Regions from separate parts of the Proteiniborus sp. DW1 genome, predicted to be linked through region 1. Evidence: riboswitches for the same ligand, from Rfam matches in the RefSeq annotation. Region 1 holds a riboswitch; the other holds the start of a gene.
What was found. A riboswitch is a leader RNA that binds a small molecule or an ion and turns the genes downstream of it on or off. The one in region 1 is predicted to bind cyclic di-AMP.

Region 1 (9,080 bases):
TGAAAATTATAACATATACTTCCATCCTTTACAATAGAAATATTTTTATCTATTTATAAATTATATTATTTTCATGTCCAAAAAATTAATACTATTTTTTAATTAGATAAATAGGAAACTAAGTATTTTCGCTAACCTTTATACTTTTAAATAAAATCCCTTATATTTTGAGTCGGATAATTCTCATATCTTACCACTTTACCTTCCCAAGTTCTAAACATGATATAGTCTTTTCCTCTGGAAACTAGATACTGTGGCAATAAAGGTGTTTTTCCTTTTCCTTTTGGTGCATTTACTATATATGTTGGTATAGCCATACCTGAAGTATATCCTCTTAAATACTCCATTATCTCTAATCCATCATCTACAGAAGTATTAAAATGCGAAGTTCCTATAACATGCTTAGCATGGAAAATATAATAAGGCTTTACCCTGATTTTAAGTAATTCCTGATTCAACCTTCTCATAACAAACTTGTCGTTATTTATTCCATTTAGCAATACTGCCTGGTTTCCAAGTGGAATTCCAGCATTGGCTAGCTTTTCACATGCCGCCTTTGATTCCTCAGTTATTTCTTTAGGATGATTAAAGTGAGTATTTATATATACTGGATGATATTTTTTAATTATATTTACCAAGTCATCTGTAATTCTCTGAGGCATAGTAACAGGAACTCTAGAGCCAATCCTGATATAGTCAACATGAGGTATGGAACTGATTTCCTTTAGTATCCAATCTAACCTATTATCCGGTAATGTAAGCGGGTCTCCTCCAGTAATAAGCACATCTCGAATTTCTTTATTGTCTCTTATATATTTAATAGATTCCTCAATCATCTCAGTGGATGAATGTTCATCTTTTTGTCCAATATTTCTTCTTCTTTGACAATGTCTACAATACATTGCACATTCATTTGTTACATTTAATATTAGCCTATCTGGATATCTTCTAGTTAAACATCCTGCTGGGTTAGTGTATTCTTCCGCCATGGGGTCAGCATCTCCTGAACTCTCCATCACTTCCATAATTGAAGGAATACAAAGTAGTCTTATGGGATCATACTTATCATCCTTGTCTATCAAACTTGCATAATATGGTGATATAGCCCACCTATATTTTTCCCCAATTTTTCTAATATTGGATTTTTCCTTTTCGCTTAGGTTTATAATTTTACTTAATGTATCTACATCACTTATTCTATTGGTAAGTTGCCACCTATAGTCATTCCAGTCCTCATCAGTTCCATTTAGTAATCCTAATATCTTGAGCTTTGCCTCCTTATATTCTTCTGATAAGTTTAAGCCAACTGGAATACTATCCTTAATATCTAAATAATCCTGAATTTTAGATTTTAACTCCTCTGCTCTTTTTAATGAAATTTGTTTTTTCCTGTTCAAAGTTTCTTTCATCAAATACGCTCCTTTCACTTTTAATATCTTTATTATCTTGTAACATAACAAAAAATAGGAAATGAATCCTAGGTATATAAATCAACACATCCTCATTAATAATTGAAAAGTTAGGATAAGAGTAAGGATATAAAATAGTTGAATCGATAACAACTTTCATGATATGCATAGATTGGACTTTAGAAATGTTATCAAAATCTATGTTGCTATATTATGTAAACTGCTTTTTTCAATAAAAAAACCACGAGGCTTCATGGTTTCTATACAAGTAAAATTACTGCCCCTTTCTACGCTTACGAGGTTAGCTGCCGGATTAGGACTAAAGGGTAGCCCCTCCTAAATAGGATTCACCCCAGAAATTGGTTCCCCCGCTTCTTAAGAGAATTCAGCATTATTTTTTATATTATCATAATAAAATTTGTCTATAATTATACCACAAGACATTGAAAAATGCAAATTTATTTTCTAACTCTTACTTGGTACTTCTCCCAGTAATTTTAAATTTTTCTTAATCTTTAAAGGGTTTTTACTAGACAAATTGAATATTATCAATGTAGCTTTAATACAAAATAGTAGTGACTTAATCTCTTTTTTGTTGTTCCTATTTTAGATTTTATTAGTTCCTATAATAGCAATACATAACTATATTTAGGGGGGCATATATTATGGAAAGAAAAAAATTGGAGTCTATGGGGTTTGGAACCAAAGCTATACATGGAGGTCATAAAACTGATGCTGCTACTGGTGCACTAGTAACTCCTATTTATCAAACCTCAACCTTTGTATTTGATACTGCCGAACAAGGGGGAAGAAGATTTGCTTTAGAGGAAGAGGGCTACATCTATACTAGGTTAGGTAATCCTACAAACTCTCAAGTTGAAGAAAAGGTTGCTATATTAGAAGGTGCAGAAGCTTGCGTATCCACTGGCTCTGGTATGGGAGCAGTATCTTCAACTTTATGGACAACATTAAAAGCTGGGGACCATATAGTAGCTGCTGAAACTCTATATGGATGTACTTTTGCCTATATAAATCATGGGCTTACTAGATTTGGTGTGGAGGTTTCTTTTGTAGATACTAGTGATCCTGAAAATGTGCGAAAAGCTATGAAGGAAAATACAAGAGTAGTATATTTAGAAACACCTGCAAATCCAACACTGCTTATTACAGACATTAAAGCAATATCTGATATAGCCCATGAAAAAGAAGACTGTATAGTAATAGTAGACAACACCTTTGCCACACCTTATATCCAAAGACCTATAGAGCTTGGAGCTGACGTTGTTCTTCACTCTGCTACAAAATATCTAAATGGTCATGGAGATGTAATAGCAGGTTTCGTAGCAGGAAAGCAAGAATTTATAAATGAAGTACGTCTCTTTGGGATAAAAGATATGACTGGCTCATGCTTAAGCCCCTTTGATGCATTCTTAATTATGAGAGGCATGAAGACTCTTGAGATAAGAATGGAAAAACACTGCCAAAACGCTATGGAAATTGCTAAATTCCTTGAAAGTCATCCAGCAGTTAAGAAAGTTTACTATCCAGGACTAGAAAGCTTTGAACAATATGAATTAGCTAAAAAACAAATGAAATTACCAGGAGCAATTATTGCCTTTGAGTTAAATGGTGGGATAGAAGAAGGTAAAAAAGTTATCAATAATACTCACCTTTGCAAAACAGCTGTAAGCTTAGGAGATACAGAAACACTAATACAACATCCTGCTTCTATGACTCACTCTCCTTATACGCCTGAAGAAAGAGCAGCTGCTGGTATTAGTGAAGGCCTGGTTAGATTATCCGTAGGTCTTGAAACTTGCAGTGATATAATAAATGACTTAAAAAATGCTTTAGATATGATATTATAAATTTATGATAGAGGATGTTGCTTAACTAAATAAAAAGAGATTCTTCCCTTACGTCTAGTGTGACAGCTTGCAAAGCACGTCATTCTGAAAACGCAAGTCCGAAGAATCTCTTGATTTTTTATATAAAACTATATATTGTATATAATGCAATTGCCCCTTATATTAAAATCTATTTAGATTTTTGTCATAGCTGTTTTCTATAGAGTGAGGGACTTATACCAATTCTTTTTCTAAACACCGTGCTAAAATGACTTTGACTGATAAAGCCACATAATTGGGCTATTTCATTTAATGAATACTGCTTACCCTCAATTAACTTTATAGCTTCTTCAATCTTCTTATCTAGTATATATTCATGTGGAGTTTTTCCAGTTTCCTGCTTAAATATTCTAATAAAGTGATACGGACTTAGATTACATACTTTACACAAGTCCTCAATACTAATATTGCTGTTGTAATATTCCTCGATAAATTCTATAGCTTTGTTTATATGAGGCTTATCTGAATAAACTTTCTTGCTGATTTTACTTGTTATGTTACTATCTATTTCCCTAAGTAACTGTACCGCAATCTGAATACTAAGGCTATCTAACATCAATGTAAAATTAGATAATTTGTTAGTTGCCTCATATATAAACTCTTCTATAGAATTCATAAGTCTTCTACTTACTACATAATTATCTAAGATAAATTGCACATCTGTCTTACCACAGGCATTGTATGCAATTTCCTGCATGAATTTTTTATTAACAACTATTGCTATATATTCTTTTGTGGGGACATCCTCAGTGACTAAAATTGGCTGACCAGGATTCAGTACCATAGCCCTGTTCGCCTTAAATTCATAAACCCTATTTCCTATTTTTGTCGGAGGAGGAGTAACTGTTGGGATTGAAATATGATAATTATTGAAGCAGGATTCTACGTTTGTAATAAATTTATCTGGTTTAGCAATGGATATATTATTGCTTGCGTATATTTTTAAGTCTGAAGTATATTCATCAGGTAACTTCTTAAATAATATATCGTCTAACTTTAACATAGTAACTCCTCCAGTAAATAATTATTAAATTCTATCAACAGTAGAGATCGCATTTAAACATTGCTTTTACCGTTCATAACCTCTATTCATTAACCTGAACACTTATATTAATACTTTTATCTTCCACACTGTATATTACTTGCACATAAGCATTTTCATCTAGTGTTGCATAGTAGCTTTTGGTTGAGTTGTCAGAAAACTCAGAGATGTCATTCTCAAAACCTTTATCCTTTAGCTCTTCTATATACTCTTTAAAGACCTTTTCATCTATTCCTTCTATGCTAATCATAGATAGGTTGTTAGAACTAATTACCGATGTTATATTGCCCTTTTTAAGCTTTGGTAAAAGATTAGCAGCTTTCCCTTCTGGCCATTCAGAACCACCAAAAGTAACTTCTTGCCCATCTTCTTTTATTGTTAGTCCTCCTTTATCAAAATCTATATCAGCCTTGCCACCTGTAATTTTACTTACTACTCCTTCTGTTATTTTTTCCGATATCTTTTCATCTACTTTTTTTCTAATGCCACAGGCTCCTAGAGTAAATAGGATAACAAGTACAAGTATTATTGCTAGGATTCTCTTAACCATTTCTTCCCTTCCTTTCTCAGTTATATTTATAAGCTATACAAATCTGAAATTATACAGGATTTATTACTTCAATATCTTATATTTACCTATAATAGGAAGTTCCTTTACCTTTCCACCAAGCCCATTAACAAGACCTATAATAGCAAATATGAATACTACTACAGTAAAAATGGGCAATAACAACCACCCAATAATTGGTATTAAACTTAAAATAATGCTACCTGCAAAACTTACAATCAATAATATTAACCCTTGATTAGCATGATATTTTGCAAACTTAGAATCTGGGCAAGCTAATAAAGGTAAGAAGAAGATAATATAAGCAAGTCCTGCCATTACCTTGTTTTTTTCAATATCCTCTTGTTCAAAGACTGGAACTGTATCCTTGGTTTGATTGTAATTATTTTGTTCTGTCATTTTAATACCTCCTCATTTTTTCAGTTTATTATATTTTCACTCTTAGTTTACATATTTTCCACTAAAAAAGTAATCACTCTAGGGGTGATTTTAGGCTAGAAACCGCATCATCTCTTGAGTGATTTTTAAATAATGGGGTTGGTCTATTCCATAAGCGCCTATATTGGTAAGTTAACCTTTATATGTTATAATAAGGTTATTACTAAGTATTTTATTAATAGCAATATTCCATATCATAACTTTGATACAAATAATACTTTGAAATAATTTTAATTAGGGGTGTAATATGAAAAAGTTATTATTTGTCTTTATAATTTTATTTTCTATACTTATGATAGTATTAACTGGCTGCAATGAAAGTACAAAAGTGAGCTCGAAAAACCCAATAACTCTAGATCTTTGGCATAATTATGGTGGTCAGCTAAAAGAAACTATGGATTATATGATTGATGAGTTTAACGAAACAATAGGTGCTGAAAAAGGCATCATAATAAATATCACGTCCATCTCAGGAAGTTCAACGCTTCACGAGAAGCTTGTTATGGCTGCAAATGATGAACCTGGAGCACCATCTCTTCCTGACATAACCTCTGCCTACCCTAGAACAGCTCTAGTACTGGCAAAGAAAGGACTTCTTGCTGATCTTAATAAGCAATTTACTTCTGAAGAACTTTCTAAATATATACCAGAATTTATACAGGAAGGGCAAATACAAGATGATGGTCTCTACGTTTTCCCAACTGCTAAGTCTACGGAAGTTTTATTTGTCAATACTTTTTTGTTTGATAAATTCGCAAATGATACTGGTGTTAAGCTAGAGGACTTACAAACATTTGAAGGAATTATAAGAGTAGCTAATCTTTATTATGACTGGACCGATAGAAAAACACCAGATATTGAAAATGACGGTAAGACTTTTTTCATGGCAGATTCCCTTTTCAATTACTCTCTAATAGGGTGCAAACAACTAGGTGGAAATTTTATTGAAGGCAATTCATTTAATCTTACTTCTAATCAATACAATAAGATATGGGAAAATTATTTTGAGCCTGCTGTTTTAGGGCAGGTAGCTATATTTGATGGATATGCAACTGATTTGGCTAAAACAGGGGATATAGTTTGTTCAATAGGATCAACTGCAGGTGTATCTTTTTTCCCTACTACAGTTACATACTCAGATAATACTTCAGAGCCAGTCAAACTTGTTATATTACCGTACCCTATATTTGAAGGCGGTCAAAAAATAGCTATACAACGTGGTGCCGGCATGAGCGTAATTAAGTCAACAGAAGAAAAGGAATATGCAGCAGGTATTTTCTTAAAATGGTTTACAAGTCCTGAAAATAATATTCGCTTTATATCATCAACTGGGTATCTCCCTGTTACAAAAGAAGCTTTTGGTGAAATAATGTCAAAAGAAATAAATAATATACCAAATGAAAATGTTAAAAAACTACTTATGACTTCTAAGCAGATGCAAAAAGAATATACATTTTATATCCCTCCACTATTTGATGGAGTTGATGAATTACAGAAGCAATATGAGAATAAATTAAGGGAAGCCGCAACAAAAGGTAAGCAAGCCTACATTGAACTTCTGATAAACAATGAGTCAGAAACAGCATATAAAGCTGTCTCTAAGAACATGTATAATGATTTTATTAACTGCTTTCCTATAAGATAGAATCTAGAAAGAAGGAATGTTTTAGTTGAAGGGAATATTATCTAGTAAAGAAAAAATTAATATATTAAAGCATAAGCTCCAGAAATCTGCCGAGCTTGGTATACCTATGGGCCAGAGACTTTTTCTATTTTTGATAGTTCTTGTGTTCACTATTATTCTTGGAGTTATTGGAATTCTTATGATAACAGGAACACTTACTGCTGGATTAGTAGAAAGTGAAGAACTTGTTGAAAATGAATTGATACATGCTTATAAAGAAATTAGACAACAATATGGTCAGTTTTCAACTCATGCTATAAATTTTTCAAGGGAATTATCTAGAAGTATTGAAAAAAAAGCAGATGATTTAGGCATATCTTTATCAAACTTACAAGAGCACCCTGAAGCTCTAGAAGAAATCATATCTAATGAGCTTGAACAAGCCTTGTTTTTTCTACAAATATCTAAGGGTAGCGGTGTATTCTTTATTCTAAATGCTACCGTCAATCCTAATCTTGACAATTCACATGATTCAAGAGCAGGATTATATATAAAGAATATGGAGCCTAACATAATTAATTCCTCTTCACCAACTATAATAGTATTACGTGGCTTTCCAAGTATTAGTCGAAACAATTTCCTTTCACTCCATGCTCAGTGGAAAATGGAATTCGACATTAGTAATGCTCCATATTATTATGAACCTATGGTTGAAGCTAATTTACATAAAGGGCTTCCTATGTCTAGGTTATATTACTGGAGTAGTTCATTTGTGTTTCCTAATACTAGCGAGGAAGTAATGCTTTGTTCTGTGCCTTTAATAGACTCAAAGGGTAATGTCTTTGGTGTAGGTGGACTTGAGGTAAGCTCTATGCTTTTTAAGCTAACCCACGCTCCAAATAACCGTGATTTTAAGCGCTTATTCTGTGTTCTGTCACCAGTAAAAAATGAATCCATAGACTTCGATAAGTCTTTGATTGCTGGTAGTTTTTCAGCTAGAGTAATATCAAGAAATGAAAGTATGCTTAGGATAGTTGAAAACAAGAATTCTTTTTATTCATATAAGCAGAATGAAGGTAACTCATATTGGGGAACCCATATGCCTATAAAATTATATCCAGAGGACTCTGTTTTTCATGATGAAAACTGGGTAGTTGCACTTATGATGCCAAATGAAGATATTGTAGCCTCTGTAGCTCAGCTTAATTTGATGCTATTCTCTTTATTAGTTTTGCTTTTTGTGCTGGGTATATTTGCTTCATTTTTCCTAAGCAAAAGATTTATTAAGCCCATTTCTGAGGGTTTGGACATCATAAAATCCTCACATCTAAGTGAGGCACCTAAAACTAAAATTCCCGAGATAGACGATATAATTGATTTCCTTTCTAATAATAGAGAATCAATTGAAAATACAGCTACTGAGGTTTTTTCATTTTCAATACTGGATGAATTTATAGAAAACACTAAGAAACTCTCTCCTGCAGAACGCTCTGTTTTTGACCTCTATGTAAAAGGTCACACAGCAAAAGAAATAGCCGAAATACTCTATATAAGTATAAACACAGTAAAGACTCATAGCAAACGTATTTATAGTAAGCTTAATGTCTCTTCAAGAGATGAACTTCTCTTATATATCAGTATGTTAAAGGAAGTAGGAAAGGAATTTGAATAGCGTAAGAGGCACACTACTCCACATTTAAAATTACTGCCCATAATATTCATTTTAATACATTAATTGGAATATTATGGGCGAAGTAAAAATGTAAACTATTTAATTGATATTAATACAATCTAAAACTAGTTCTATTATTAGCTTATCTATAATAATCGAAGTAGCTTAGGGCATCATTTCTAAAAATGTTCCAATTCTTGTTCCAATCTGTCCCATATCGCTTTGAGAATAATCCGTTTCTATACTTATATAGGGTTTATTCTTCTTTTCAGTTATAAATCTCTTTATGGAGTAGCTCTCAACATTATAAGTATGACATGCCTGAAGTATTACCTCCACAACCCCATCTATTTTATATTCATCAATTACTTTTGAGAGCAAATCTAGCCTATCCTGATTAGGCGACATTACTGAACAAGG
Region 2 (9,080 bases), on a different contig from region 1:
AGAACTTCCATTTGATATAAAAGATGCAGTGATTTTTTATGTTGGCCCGACTCCTGCAAAGCCTGGAAAGGTTATAGGTGCTGCTGGTCCTACAACTAGCTATAGAATGGATAGTATGACTGTTCCCCTACTAGAACTAGGATTATCGGGCATGATTGGAAAGGGATTAAGAAGTGATGAAGTTATTGAAGGCATGAAAAAGTATGGAGCAGTATACTTTGCAGCAGTAGGTGGTGCAGGTGCTTTAATAGCAAGCTCTGTTAAGGAATCAGAAGTAGTAGCCTATGATGATTTAGGTACAGAGGCCATCAGAAAATTAAGAGTGGAAAATATGCCTTTAATAGTATGTATAGATACTTACGGAAACAATCTATATGAAAATAACAAATAGGAGAGGATAAGGTTCATGAAAGATTATAATGAATTGTCATTACAAATGCATAGAGAAAACAAAGGTAAAGTTAGTATTAAAAGTAAGGTTAAAGTTGAAAATAAAGATGATTTATCTATGGCATATACACCAGGGGTAGCTCAGCCATGTAAAGAAATAGCGAAGTGTAAAGACAAGGTATATGAATATACATTTAAAGGGAATTCAGTTGCTGTAGTAAGTGATGGTACAGCAGTGTTGGGATTAGGAGATATAGGACCATATGGTGCTATTCCAGTAATGGAAGGGAAGTCAATATTATTTAAAAATTATGCAGATGTAGATGCATTTCCTATATGTTTAAATACTACAGACATAGAAGAAATAATTAGAACAGTAAAACTATTAGAGCCTGTGTTTGGAGGTATAAATTTAGAAGACATAGCTGCACCAAAATGCTTTGAAATAGAAAGAAGATTAGATGAAGAGCTAGATATACCAGTTTTCCATGATGATCAGCATGGAACTGCTATAGTAGTATTAGCAGGACTTATAAATGGATTAAAATTAGCAGAAAAAAAATTTAAAGACTTAGAAGTTGTAATAAATGGAGCTGGGGCAGCAGGTGTTGCAATAGCAAAACTTCTACTAAGTGCTGGTGTAAAGGATGTAATCCTATGTGATACAAAAGGAGCCATATCTAAAGATAGGCAGGACTTAAATCCAATTAAAAAGGAAATGGCTGAAATAACAAACAGAAGTTCACAAAATGGTGAATTAAAGGATGTTATAGTTGGTAAGAATGTTTTTATTGGGGTGTCTTCAGCTAACTGCTTAACTAAAGACATGGTTAGAACAATGGGCGACAAACCAATGATTTTTGCTATGGCAAATCCGATACCAGAGATTATGCCAGATGATGCTAAGGAAGCAGGAGCCTTTATAGTAGGAACAGGAAGATCTGATTTTGCTAATCAAATAAATAATGTTCTAGCATTCCCAGGTATATTCAGAGGTGCTTTAGATGTAAGGGCTAGTAGAATAACTGAGAATATGAAAATTCAAGCAGCATATGGAATTGCAAATGTAGTTAAAGAAGATGAGCTAAGCGTAGATATGATAATACCAAGCCCATTTAATAAGGAAGTAGCTGTGGCAGTTGCAGAAGCAGTTAAGAAAGCAGCTATTGAAGATGGTGTAGCTAGAATATAGTTTTACAGAGAAAGCCTTGACTAGACTGAAAGCCTAATCAGGGCTTTTATGTTATAGTTCTCTATATAGAAGAGAATAAAATTGTTCATAAATGTAATTTTTGCTGAAAGAAATTATTATAAAATACATGCTAAGAGGCAGATACTATAAGTTAAAAGGGAGGAAGATTTTTATGTCACGGAAAGCATTTAATGCTAAGGATGCAGTAGCCGTTGGTCCATACTCACATGCAGTAGAATCAGGAGATACAGTTTATTTTTCAGGACAAACTCCTATAGACTCAAATACAGGCAAGCTCGTAGAAGGTAGTATTACGGAGCAAACTGAGCAGTGCTTTAAAAATCTGTTTAGCGTACTTGAAGCTGCAGGGCTTACCCCTGATGATGTGGTTAAGGTAAATGTATTTCTTACAAATATGGATAACTTTTCTGCAATGAACCAGGTATATGAAAGACAATTTTCAAGCCCATATCCTGCAAGAACTACAATAGGAGTTGCGTCGTTGCCATTAGGAGCACAGGTTGAAATAGAAATGATTGCTAGGAAAAAGTAGATATTTTTATACAGACAAAGCAGATATATTCATGGTGGTACTATACGAGAGAAGCAAGAGATAGAACTGTAGGCTGAAGAATTGACTATTTTATAGTGACTGAAAGATTAAAGGACAAACTGATAGATGCACAGGTCCATTATGATATTATGGACAGTGAACATTGTCAGGTAGTACTTGAAATTATGTAAATAAGTGACAGGAGAGTGTACTCTTGTCACTTATTTATTAATCTTACTATTTGTAAAACACGTGTCCACCGATACGTGTTACATATGTCTTGTTATTTATAATCCATTTACCTGCTGCTTTATCTGGATTGAAAAAGTAAGTTGAAGCTCCTACTGGCTTAACACCATTTAGAGCATCTTTTGCTACTTGTATACTTTCTTCCGATGGGCTATTGTAGATAGTTCCATCTTCTACTGGGCTAAATTGAGGAATACCTTTATAGTATTCGAATATTACGCCCTTTATCGTGTTAGGGAAATCACTTGAAGCCACTCTGTTTAGGACAACATTTCCTACAGCTACTTTCCCTCTATATGGCTCCCCACCAGCTTCTGCATGGATAATACGAGAAAGCCAATATAAGTCTGTGTTACTGCTACCAGAGTTTGTCCCACGTGAAGCTGAAGTTCTATACAATAATGATTGAGTTTGTCTACCTGCAATTCCATCAATGAGTATCTTGTTAGCTTTTTGAAACTCAATAACTGCTTTTTCAGTTCTGGGACCGAAGATACCATCAACATTTCCAGCCCAGAAGCCTTTATTATTTAAAGTCTGTTGTAATTTAGATACTTCTGGCCCCCTGCTCCTAAACTTTAAAACTGTATAATTTTCAGTAGCAAAGACACTTGTTATGTTCAGTAAGATTAATACTATTACTAAAATTAATACTACAATTCCTCTTTTACGTATTTTCATTGAAAACACTCCTTCCTATTTTGCTTCCGAAGTTAGCTGACGGGTTCGGGATAGAAGGCTCCCTACTATGAGACTCATAGATTAACCCCTTTAATGGTTCCTCCGTACCTAAATATATAGGATTCAGCAAGCATAGTGTTTTGGGCATAAAGTTATTATATAGGTCCAAAAAAGTTATGTCAACCTTTATTCAAGATTAGAACAAATTACATATTAGGCCATATTAAACCACTATTAATAGGAGTAAGCGTTAATATATAAATAGATTGACAATGTAATTGGATATATGATTACTTTAAGACAAGAAGTTTATATTAGTAGGTTATTTTAGCTGAATTTTCTATTTGAAAGGAAGAAAAGAATTGGATTAAATCGTATGAGTATTAGCATACAGTTTTTTAGTAATTTAAGTCTATTTTGACTATGAAATTGTATTAAAATCATTTATAATATCTTAGGTAATGAGTTTAAATATATAAACTTAGAACAGCAAAAAAATTTTCTTTTATTAGATTAGGAGTTTAAAAAAATGAATAAACAATTTTTTGATTGGAAGGATCAAATCCTAGATAATGGCTTAAGGGTAGTCTCTATAAAAAAAGATACAGAGCTTTGTTCTATTCACTTAGGAATTGATGTAGGTGCTGTTAATGAAGAGGAGAATGAAAAGGGACTTTGTCATTTTATTGAGCATATGCTTTTTAAAGGAACCAAAACAAGAACTAATATTGATATAGATCAAGATTTAGAAGATAGGGCAGGTTCATATAATGCTTATACAACATATACATCTACTGTTTTTTCAATAACTGCACTTCTTCAGGAGTTAGAAAAATCCTTGGAGATATTATCAGATATGGTAATAAACTCTACTTTTCCTTCCAAAGAAATAGAAAAAGAAAGAGGAGTTATCCTAGCAGAGTTTAGAAGTGGTTATGATGATGTAGAGCATTATAGTTATAGTAGGGTAAATAGTGTAGGTTTCGAGAAAAGCCCACTAAGATATGATATATTAGGTAAAGAAAGTATCATTAAAAATGTTACTAGAGAAAAAATAGTATCTTTTTATGAACAGTACTATATTCCCAATAATACTGTAATAAGCATAGTGTCTTCATTAGCTCATGAGGAAGTTATTGAAATGGTTAAGAAGTATTTTAGTTTATGGAAAAGGAAAGTACTAAAAAAGAAAAAGATATTAACTGAAAAGAACCGAAGTATAGAGGTTATCTCATATAAAAAAGAGATAGAGCAGAATACCATTGTGTACCTATACACCTTTTATGACCTAACTAGAGATGAAGAACTTGCACTAGAGATTCTTAACCATAAGCTTGGTAAAAGCGCAAACTCCATTCTTTTTAGGGCTTTAAGAGAAGATAAAGGAATATCTTATGATGTTTATTCAGAAATAGATGTAACTGATTATATAAAAACCTTATATATTTATTGTTCTGCATCTGAGGATGATATTTTGGAGGCTAAAGAAACGATAGATAATTGTATTAAAAACATTGTAAACAAGCATATAGTCATAGATGAGAGAAACATAAGTCTAATGAAAAAAGCTATGAAAACTGGAATAGCATCAATTCTTGAGGACTCAGAAGGTTTGTGCAACTATGTACTCCACCAGATGCTAATGAATAGAAGGATAGATGGCTTTTCAGAGGATTTAGAGGCCTTAAATAATATAAAAGCAGAAGATGTATATAAAGTAGCTGGAAAAGTTTTAAATGGAGCTACTATTCACATGCTACTCAATAAAAGATAATGAAAATCCTAGGCTTTAACTACAATCAGATTATATAAAAATAGGTATATACTGTTAAATCTATAGTTCCATATGTGTGTTAGAATATATAAGGCTGGCATAGCCAGCCCAAATATTTATAGTTTTTTTGTAATTAATTCAGCTATCTGAACTGCATTTGTAGCAGCACCTTTTCTGATGTTGTCAGCAACTACCCAAAGATTCAATCCATTTTCAACACTAAAATCTCTCCTAATTCTACCAACATATACTTGATCTGTTCCATCTGCGGTTAAGGGCATTGGATAAATGTTATTTTTAACATCATCCTGGACTATAATTCCTTTGCTCTCATTTAGGATTTTAAATATATCATCTATTTCAAAGCTTCTTTCAAATTCAATATTTACAGAAGCACTATGGCAATTTTTTACTGGGACTCTAACAGTTGTGGTAGTTATTTTTAAAGTATAATCATTCAATATTTTTTTAGTTTCTTCAATCATCTTCCTTTCTTCCTTAGTATAGCCATTTTCCATGAAGATATCTATGTGAGGTAAGCAATTGTATGCAATAGGGTGAGGATACTTAGTATGTTCTAATCCCTTCATTCCATTTTCTAAATCATTAATACCTCCAACACCTGAACCAGATACTGCTTGATAAGTTGAACATACTACTCTCTTTATCTTATATGTGTCGTGAAGTGGTTTCAAAGGAACCACTACTTGAATTGTGGAACAATTAGGATTTGAAATAATTCCATTATGCCATGTTATATCTTGCGGGTTTACCTCAGGTATTATAAGAGGAACGTCCTTATCCATTCTCCATGCACTACTGTTATCTATTACAATAACTCCTTTTTCTTTTGCAATAGGAGCATATTTTTTGCTTATTTCACCACCAGCAGAGAAAAGTGCAATATCTATATCCCTATTAAATGAACTATTCTTTAATTCTTCTACAATATATTCTTTATTTTCATATTTTAATTTTTTGTTTCTAGATTTAGCAGAAGCATAAAGGTATAAATTATTTATTGGAAATTTTCTTTCTTCAAGTATTTTTAGAAATGCTCTACCCACCATACCAGTAGCACCTACAATAGCTACATTAAACTTTTTCAAGTATGAACCACCTCCAAAATAATTAGCATTATAATATAACGCTTATAAATCTAATTACACTTACTGTTCATGACTAATATATTGTATGTTTTTAGATTATAAAAGTTTTTTTAAAAATTAAATTAAAGAAAGGACTTATATAGTCCTATCATTTGCTTAATAAAGATTAATACTTTCCGAATCCGCCTCCGAATAAAAAGAATATTACTAATATTATTAGTATAATGAATATTAGACTATCCTCAGATTCACCACCTAATAATCCGCCAAATAGACCTTTGTTTTCTGTCATGCACCAAACCTCCTAATATAAAATTATATATGTTATATTATGCTGAAGTCTTTTTTTGGTGCAAATAATATTTTTAAAACACTTTTATATAAATGCCATTTATGTTATTATTTTAATAATAACCTTAAGGTACTAAGCATATCAATAAAGCTTAATTTTATATGAACTTATAGTAAGGGAGGAAAAGAGATGGAACAGCTAAAGAAAAAGATATTAGAAGAAGGTAGTGTAGAAGAAGGGAATATTTTAAAGGTTGACAGTTTTCTAAATCATCAATTAGACATTAAGTTTCTAAATGAGGTAGGAAAAGAATTTAAAAGACTTTTTGATGATAGAAAGATAACAAAAATACTAACACTTGAAACATCAGGCATAGCTATAGCAAGTATTACTGCCCAGTATTTCAATGTTCCAGTAGTGTTTGCTAAGAAGATTGCAACAAAGAATCTTGATAAGGAAACTTATGAAAGTGATGTTTACTCATATACCAAGGGGAGAACCTATAAGATTAAGGTATCAAAAAAATATATTAAACCAGATGATCATATTCTTATTATTGATGATTTTTTAGCAAATGCACAGGCTGCATTAGGTCTTATGGATATTATTAATAAAGGTGGGGCTACTCTAGAGGGAATTGGTATAGTAATAGAAAAGGGCTTCCAAGATGGAGGAAAGCTCCTAAGAGAACAGGGTGTTAATCTAAAATCACTAGTAATTATAGATTCATTTGATGGAGATAAAGTAAAGTTTAGATAGAAAAAACCAGAGATTTTCTGGTTTTTTCTATTTCAATCAATTATTATACTATTATGAGTCTAGTTGATTTATTTATCTCAAAAGTAGTATAATATTTTTAGGTCTATGTAATAAATATTTAGTATTTGCTGGTTAGAATATGCTTTATATATTGCAAATAATAAGGCAGAAGGCAGGGGATATATTATGATGTTTTATTGGGAAAGACTTTTGATACCATATGAACAAGCTGTAGAAGAGCTTAAGGTCAAGTTTAAAGGAATAAGAAATGAGTATAGAAGATTAGATGAATACTCTCCTATTGAATTTGTCACGGGTAGAGTAAAAGCCATTTCAAGTATTATAGACAAAGCAAGAAGAAGAAATGTACCACTAGAAAGAGTAGAAGAAGAAATAGAGGATATTGCAGGAATACGTATAATGTGTCAACTAGTAGACGATATTGAAAAAGTAGTTCAGTTAATAAGAAGTAGAGATGGTAAGGATTTGAAAATTGTAGAAGAAAGAGACTACATAACTAATATTAAAGAAAGTGGATATAGGAGTTATCATATTATTATCAAATATATGGTGCATACTGTATTTGGTGAAAAGGAGATACTAGCTGAGATTCAAATTAGAACATTGGCTATGAACTTTTGGGCGACTATAGAGCATTCATTGAATTACAAATTCTCTAGAAAAATACCAGAGGATGTAAAGGAAAGATTGAAAAATGCGGCTGAGGCAGCATTTTTACTTGATCAAGAAATGTCAGAAATTAAGGATGAAATTACAGATGCTCAAGAAATCTTTCAGTTAAAATCATCACTAATTGTTGATATACTGAAAAAAATTCAAAATCTATATTTCACTGGTAAGATTAAGGAAATTGAGGGGATTCAAGAGAGATTTCTTGTACTTCAAGAACATGGTAGTGTATCTGAATTAAGAAAGTTTAGCAAGGAACTAGATGAAATGCTTTAATTGAAAATTAACTTTCCATGGCTTGATTAATTTTTTGCTAATAGGGTAATATATTTGCAAAATATAATATGTGTTGGGGGAATAGCCATGGATAGAATAGAAAAGAATCTTAAGTATTTCTTAGATAAGTATGGAGATATATACGAAGCATATGAGAATTATGGACAAAAGGTACATAATGATGGAGGGCCTCTTGATGAGAAGACTCGTTGGCTAATCAAAGTAGCAATCTCAGCTGCATGTAAACATCACTATTCTGTAAGAACCCATATTAGAAAAGCTCTGAAAAGTGGATGTACAAGGGACGAAATCGAGCATGCACTTATGTTAGTAGCACCAACAGCAGGTTTTCCTGCATTTATGGAAGCACTTATGTGTTTAAGAGAAGAGCTTGATGAGAATGGATTATAACAATAACGGCTATGAATAGCCGTCATTGTTATGATCCATAAAAAATCTATCTTGCAATCCTTATAATCAAGAGCTTTCCATTGATGAGTTTCAAGAGAAGTTTTTTTGAGTTTTATGCTTTCATAAAAATTTTTATTTTATAACTATTTACCAATATTATTCTTTATATTCATAGCAAATTCTCTAGCATATTTTTCGATATTTAGCAGTTCTAGAATAGCCCCTTTGTCATTAGCAGTAGCCATAAGAGAGAAGTAAGGTGGTAGTCTAAAGGTTTTATTTATATTTAGTGCACTGATTAATTGCTTAGCAACTGAATCGCCGCCTGAATTTCCTGAAACAATGATACTATAAAAATATTTATTATAAAACTTAGTTTTTCTAAATAGTGCTGTTAATCTGTTGATTACAGCAGAAAGATTTGCAGAGATTGCATCATTATAGTTAGGGCAAATCCAAATAACTATATCTGATTCAAGTATAGCTGGATAGACTTCTTCAACCATAATCCCTCCATAAAAACAGCTAGTTTGCTGTCCATAATGTTTGCATATCTTATAAGGACAACCGATACAATCCTTAACTGTACCATTTTCTATATTTATCTCTCTTATTGCATAGTTTTTTAAGTTCCCTTTAACCATATCCCAAAGCATTAATGAATTTGAAGTAGCCCTATTGCTAGCATGAAGAACTAGGATATT

Region 2: it holds a riboswitch for cyclic di-AMP, as region 1 does, so the genes downstream of both, DW1_RS07325 (cell wall hydrolase) here and eam (glutamate 2,3-aminomutase) in region 1, are expected to answer to the same signal.

Annotation. Positions count from the first base shown of each region.
Region 1 covers NZ_FMDO01000056.1:6,831-15,910, forward strand. The annotation lists gene eam (glutamate 2,3-aminomutase) at 147-1,409, opposite strand; cyclic di-AMP (ydaO/yuaA leader) riboswitch at 1,685-1,810, opposite strand; gene megL (methionine gamma-lyase) at 2,075-3,277, shown strand; gene DW1_RS13520 (helix-turn-helix domain-containing protein) at 3,462-4,319, opposite strand; gene DW1_RS13525 (DUF6591 domain-containing protein) at 4,402-4,908, opposite strand; gene DW1_RS13530 (magnetosome magnetite crystal formation protein family) at 4,972-5,325, opposite strand; gene DW1_RS13535 (ABC transporter substrate-binding protein) at 5,612-7,009, shown strand; gene DW1_RS13540 (LuxR family transcriptional regulator) at 7,035-8,660, shown strand; gene DW1_RS13545 (double-cubane-cluster-containing anaerobic reductase) at 8,826-9,080, opposite strand, start outside.
Region 2 covers NZ_FMDO01000030.1:68,803-77,882, forward strand. The annotation lists gene DW1_RS07310 (Fe-S-containing hydro-lyase) at 1-391, shown strand, start outside; gene DW1_RS07315 (NAD(P)-dependent malic enzyme) at 407-1,582, shown strand; gene DW1_RS07320 (RidA family protein) at 1,755-2,135, shown strand; gene DW1_RS07325 (cell wall hydrolase) at 2,373-3,065, opposite strand; cyclic di-AMP (ydaO/yuaA leader) riboswitch at 3,072-3,204, opposite strand; gene DW1_RS07330 (M16 family metallopeptidase) at 3,595-4,839, shown strand; gene DW1_RS07335 (aspartate-semialdehyde dehydrogenase) at 4,956-5,948, opposite strand; gene DW1_RS15915 (hypothetical protein) at 6,115-6,240, opposite strand; gene DW1_RS07340 (xanthine phosphoribosyltransferase) at 6,430-6,999, shown strand; gene DW1_RS07345 (GTP diphosphokinase) at 7,183-7,965, shown strand; gene DW1_RS07350 (carboxymuconolactone decarboxylase family protein) at 8,053-8,376, shown strand; gene DW1_RS07355 (flavodoxin family protein) at 8,520-9,080, opposite strand, start outside.